2 regions of the Mitsuokella apri genome follow, and region 2 is predicted to be linked to the other one. Evidence: predicted binding sites of a transcription regulator. Region 2 holds the regulator's gene; the other holds the start of a gene.

Region 1 (3,147 bases), on a different contig from region 2:
CCGGTTTGTCCGCAACGAGCGTTTCCGTCGTGAGGACCATGGAGGCAATCGAAGCTGCATTCTGCAGGGCAGAACGCGTAACCTTAGCCGGGTCAACGATACCAGCCTTGAGCATGTCGACATACTCGTTCTTGAGTGCGTTGAAGCCGATGCCCGTGCCGGCCTTCTTAACGTTCTCGACAACGACAGAACCTTCAAGGCCTGCGTTCTGAGCGATCTGACGGACCGGTTCTTCGATAGCGCGTCTTACGATATTGACACCGACCTTCTCGTCGCCTTCGACGTCGAGTTTGTCGAGTGCCGGCAGGATGTCGAGGAACGTCGTGCCGCCGCCTGCGACAATGCCTTCTTCAACAGCTGCACGCGTAGCGTTCAGGGCATCTTCGATGCGGTACTTCTTGTCCTTCATCTCGACTTCCGTAGCAGCGCCGATCTCGATGACAGCAACACCGCCGGAGAGTTTTGCGAGGCGCTCCTGCAGTTTCTCCTTATCGAAATCACTCGTCGTCTGGGAAATCTGCTGCTTGATCTGAGCAACGCGCTCGGCAATGGCTTCTTTGTCGCCCTTGCCGCCAATGATCGTCGTCTCGTCCTTCGTAGAGACCATCTTGTGTGCCTGACCGAGGTCAGCGAGCGTAACGCTGTCGAGCTTGCGGCCGACTTCTTCGCTGATGACCGTGCCGCCCGTCAGGGTTGCGATATCCTGCAGCATAGCCTTGCGGCGGTCGCCGAAGCCCGGAGCCTTGACAGCCAGAGCCTTGAACGTACCGCGCAGCTTGTTGACAACAATCGTCGTCAGAGCTTCGCCGTCAACATCCTCAGCGATGATGGCGAGCTGTTTGCCAGCTTTTACGACCTGCTCGAGAATCGGCAGAATGTCGTTGATAGCCGAAATCTTGCGGTCCGTAATCAGGATGTACGGGTCGTCAAGCGTTGCTTCCATCTTATCCGTATCCGTAACGAGGTACGGGGAGATGTAGCCGCGGTCGAACTGCATGCCTTCCTTGACGGAAAGGTTCGTGCGCATCGTCTTGGATTCCTCAACCGTAATGACGCCATCTTTGCCGACTTTTTCCATGGCTTCAGCAATCAGGCGGCCCGTCTCTTCGTTTGCGGAAGAAATCGTAGCGACCTGTGCGATATCAGCCTGGCCTTCGACTTTCTTAGCTTTAGCCTTGATCTCCTCAACGAGAGCCTTGACTGCTTCATCAATGCCCTTCTTGATGATCATCGGGTTGGCACCGGCTGCGACATTCTTCATGCCTTCATGAATCATGGCCTGTGCCAGAAGCGTTGCCGTCGTCGTACCATCGCCGGCGATGTCGTTCGTCTTCGTGGCGACTTCCTTGACGAGCTGTGCGCCCATGTTTTCAAACGGATCCTCGAGCTCGATGTCGCGGGCAATCGTGACACCATCGTTCGTGATGGTCGGAGCGCCGAATTTCTTATCGAGGACAACGTTGCGGCCCTTAGGTCCGAGCGTTACTTTTACTGCATTTGCCAGTGCGTCAACACCGCGGCCGAGTGCGCGGCGTGCTTCTTCATCAAACAGAATCTGCTTTGCCATTTATATTACCTCCGAAATTATTCCACAACTGCCAGAATGTCGCTCTCGCGAACAATCAAATAGTCCTTGCCGTCAACCTTGACTTCGGAACCCGAATATTTGGAGAAGATGACGCCATCGCCAACCTTGACTTCCATAGCGGCGCGCTCACCATTATCGAGCAGCTTGCCCGTACCAACTGCCACAACCGTGCCCTTCTGCGGTTTCTCTTTGGCCGTGTCCGGCAGTACAATGCCGCTGGCCGTCTTTACATCGCTTTCTGCAACTTCGATGACAACTCTTTCGCCCAATGGCTTAATCATAGGTATCTTCCTCCTATAAAATGAATTTACTTTGTTATGGTGTTAGCACTCACTAGTCCCGAGTGCTAACTACAGTCTTTATATTACCCCCTCTAAGTCAAAATGTCAATATAAATTCCATAAAAAAGTCAAAAAAACAAAGGCAGTCATTTTGACTGCCTTGATAAGATGTAATTTTCTTTCTTAAATAATCCAGTTATTTGGCGCCATCATCGAATCGAGCATGGAATGATGCAGGATCTTTTCCGCAATCTGCTGGGAATTCAGTTCATTGACACCTTCTCCCACAAATTCGGCAAAGCGGCGTACATTTTCCGGTACTTCCTGCCCTTTGTCGAGCACGAGCAGGACGACGAGGCCGGCCTGCAGGAGATGCTGCAGGGTATTTTCATAATCTTCGCCGGCCTGCGGATGATAAAGATACGTGTGACGGCCATTGCGCACGAGGTAGTACTCGGCTTCTTCGATATCAGCAAGGGAAAGGCCGTCATTCTGCGGCTCAAAGGCCACGGCCAGCGGGGCCTGCCAGTTCAGGGCGCTGCGCATCTGCTGATTGGCAGCGAAATGACGTTTTTCACTGGCATCCGGAATTTCACGCACAACGCCGCAGGCCGCGGTCATATTGCTGATGCGGTCAATGAGGATGAGCTCGCCCTGTGTGCGGTGATGATTGAACGTATCGAGCACGATGGGCTCCGTCACGGCAATCTCGCAGACGGCAATTTCATTCTTCTTGAGTCCATCCGCCTTGACATGCTCGCCGCTGTTGATGTCGATGCGGTAATCGATATTCGTCAGTATGCCCGGAATCTTCTTCGTGCCGAGGAAGACCATGAAGTTCTTGCCGATGGAAAGAGGCACATCGTCCATCCAGAGGATTTCAGCCTTGAAATTCGCGGCCTGACGGACATGGCTTCCCTTTTCGAGCACGCAGCCGCGCGAAACATCGACCTCACGGTTCAGCTGAATGGTCACAGGCTGTCCCTTAAAGGCCGACTGCACGTCGCGGTCTGCCACCAAAATCTTTTTGACTTCGGCCTGTTCGCCGCTTGGCTGCGAGGTAATGGTATCGCCGACGGCAATGCTGCCGCTCTCAATCTGTCCCTGAAAGCCGCGGAATTCATGGTTTGGACGGCAGACGCGCTGTACGGGCATATAAAAACCATCTTCCTGCACGGCCGTGACATCGACCGTCTCAAGATACTCAAGCAGCGTCGGGCCATCATACCAGGGCATATTCGGGGATTTCTTCGTGACATTGTCGCCTTCCGTCGCCGA
Region 2 (3,147 bases):
GTCCTGAGAAAGGTCGATGCCGTTCTCCTGTTTGAATTCGCTGACCATCCAGTCGATGATCTTCTGGTCGAAGTCATCGCCGCCGAGGTGCGTATCACCGTTCGTAGCCTGTACTTCGAACGTGCCTTCGGAGAGCTCGAGGATGGAGACATCGAACGTGCCGCCGCCGAGGTCGAAGACGAGGATGGTCTCATCTTTATCTTTATCCAGGCCATAAGCAAGGGCTGCAGCCGTCGGCTCGTTGACGATACGCAGGACATCGAGGCCTGCAATTTTGCCGGCGTCCTTCGTTGCCTGGCGCTGGCTGTCGTTGAAGTAAGCCGGAACCGTGATGACAGCCTGCGTGACCGTCTCGCCGAGGTATGCTTCAGCATCGCCCTTGAGTTTCTGCAGGATCATAGCCGAGATTTCCTGCGGCGTGTAATCCTTGCCATCAATCGTTACTTTGTAGTTCGGATCGCCCATATGACGTTTGATGGACGAAATCGTGCGGTCCGGATTCGATACAGCCTGACGTTTTGCCAGCTGACCGACAAGGCGCTGACCATCTTTCGTGAAACCGACGACAGACGGCGTGATGCGGCTGCCCTCAGGGTTCGTGATGACGGTCGGTTCGCCGCCTTCCATGACAGATACAACGGAGTTCGTCGTACCTAAATCGATACCAATTACTTTAGACATGGTAACATCCTCCTAAACTTTATGTAAAACTTGAATGATCTATATTGATGAACAGGTGCTTCGTTCTTGTGACTTCAGTTCGAAACAACCTGAACCATGCTTGGACGAATAACGCGGCCCTTGACCATGTAGCCCTTCTGGAGCTCCTGGGCAACCGTGTCATCTTCTTTATCGGGGTCTTCGACCCGCATGACCGCCTGATGGAAGTTCGGGTCGAACTTCTTGCCTTCGACCTCGATATGCTCAAGGCCGTTCTTCTTGAGGACTTCCTGGAACTGCGTGAAGATCATCTCAACGCCCTTCTGGAAAGCCGCGGCGTCTTTCGTCTCGGCTGCCATTGCGCGTTCGAAATTATCGAGCAGCGGCAGCATGTCCTTGCAGAAGTTCTGCGTGACCACCGACGAGATTTCTTCGCGTTCCTTCGCCGAACGGCGGCGGAAGTTCTCAAAATCAGCCTGCAGCCGCAGAAGGCGGTCTTTCATCTCCTGAAGATCGGCTGTCAGTTTTTCAACCTGGCTTTTCAAGGCTTCAATCTCCTCCTGTGCAGCCGTATCTTCCTGACTTGCTGCCTCATCTGCAGGTTCTTCTTCGGAGCCTTCGGCAGCGTCCTCAGCAGCTGCTTCCGCTTCGTCGATTTCCTGCTTCATTTCCTGCATCTTCTGCTCATCTTTTTTCTTCATTTCATCTTTGATAAAGGATGGCAAAACAATCACCTCTTCACGTAGTTTCTGGATTTCTGCGGCTCTACCAGTGGAACCGCTTGATGACTTCTGTAAGATTGGAATTCATATATTCAAGCAGGCTCATGGCCTTTGCGTATTCCATACGCGTCGGGCCTAGCACTGCAATGGTGCCTAGAAGCTGTCCATCGAGATGGTACGTCGCCGTGATGATGCTGCTGTCCTTGAAGTGACTGTCTTCATTTTCCTGACCAATCGTGACTTCAAGGCCGTCGCCCATATGGGCATGCAGCACGTCTTTCATGAGCTCTTCCTTCTCGAGCACGAGCAGCGTTTCCTTGACTTTTTCCACGTCGTGGAACTCCGGCTGTTCCAGCATCTGCGTCGTACCGCCGAGGTACAGGCGTTCGCGCTTGCCGGAATCAAGGGCCCGATGAATGATTTCGACCGCTGATTCGTAAAGCGGCTCATCCTGAATCTCATCGCGGATCTGCGCCATGGCCGGATGGTCAATCGACCGCAGCGTCTGACCGGCAAGATTCTTGTTGATGACCTTGGCCATGCGCTGGAAGTCCGCAAACGTGGCACCGTCCGGCATCTCGAGAATCTTGTTCTCGATGAAGCCTGCATCCGTCATGAGTACCGTGATGACGCGGCGGTCATCGAGCGGCAGGAACTGCAGACAGCGGAACGCAGCCTGTGTCATCTGCGGGGCAAGCACCAAAGAAACATTCTTCGTCACCTGCGAGATGATGCGCGCCGTCTCCTGAAAGACCTCGTCGATGCGCTTGACCCTTGCCTTATACCAGCGGTCGATGAGGACTTTCTCCTCATCACTCACGGGCTTCGGGGGAATCAGGCCGTCCACATAGAAGCGATATCCTTTCGAGGACGGAATCCTGCCGGAAGAGGTATGCAGCTGCTCGAGATACCCAAGCATCTCGAGGTCTGCCATCTCGTTGCGGATGGTCGCAGGACTGACGCCGAGGTCATACTTGCGCGCCAGTGTCCGCGAGCCGACCGGCTCTGCCGACTCGATGTAATCATCGACAATTGCCTGCAGCACGCGCTTCTTGCGTTCATCAAGTTCATCCTTCATCTGCCTGCCCCCTTCCTTGATCTCTCCTGTTAGCACTCTGATTACCTGAGTGCTAACTTTGAATCTATAAAGAATATACACCGAAAAAAACAAAAAGTCAACACCTAAAATGTCAAAAAGTCAAAATTATTTTCGACTTTTTTCAGAAATGAAAAAGAAGGGCCTTGATAACAGGTCCTTCTTCGGTTTCTGCATGCATACTGCGCATAAATATTTTATTTTGCCGCGTCAAAAGCTTCCTTGACCGCTGCCTTGATGGTATCGTAGTCATCGCCCGGATGAGCCTCGAAGACCTTTTTGCCCTCGACAAACAGGCTCGGTACGTAGTAATAGTCTTTGGCATAGGCCTTGGCCTTATCCTGCTGCTCGTTCTCGTCGATGACTTCGACCTCGACCGACTGGTAAGCCGGCTGCTCTGCGCGCAGCTCTTCGATGGCCTGTGCTGCTTTGGCGCAGTACGGGCAGCCCTGCATCTTAATCATGGTAACTTTTTTCATATCGTTCATCCTTTCCATTGCCTTTTATCCTTGTCATGCCGTTGTATCAGGCTCTGCCGTCTTCTTCCGCAGCCAGGCCGCGAGCACAAGCGCATGATTTTCCTGCTGGTTCTTCGCCGCAAACAGCAAAGTCACATTCTGCGTCTGGAGCCATTCCCTGCATTTTTTTGCAAAGGCCGCAGCTCCTTCG

Evidence for each region. Region 2 encodes HrcA, which represses chaperone genes, less so after heat shock. Its sites were predicted from a motif close to TGTTAGCACTCNNNNNNNNNGAGTGCTAACA; they were not measured.
Region 1: the regulator HrcA is predicted to act here: its motif matches at 1,910-1,940, upstream of groES (co-chaperone GroES).

The regions. Positions count from the first base shown of each region.
Region 1 is NZ_JBHYRS010000009.1:4,007-7,153, forward strand. It holds gene groL (chaperonin GroEL) at 1-1,567, opposite strand, end outside; gene groES (co-chaperone GroES) at 1,585-1,869, opposite strand; gene ACE419_RS10360 (sulfate adenylyltransferase subunit 1) at 2,053-3,147, opposite strand, start outside.
Region 2 is NZ_JBHYRS010000001.1:487,535-490,681, forward strand. It holds gene dnaK (molecular chaperone DnaK) at 1-681, opposite strand, end outside; gene grpE (nucleotide exchange factor GrpE) at 756-1,385, opposite strand; gene hrcA (heat-inducible transcriptional repressor HrcA) at 1,426-2,460, opposite strand; gene ACE419_RS02305 (glutaredoxin domain-containing protein) at 2,676-2,957, opposite strand; gene ACE419_RS02310 (DUF488 domain-containing protein) at 2,991-3,147, opposite strand, start outside.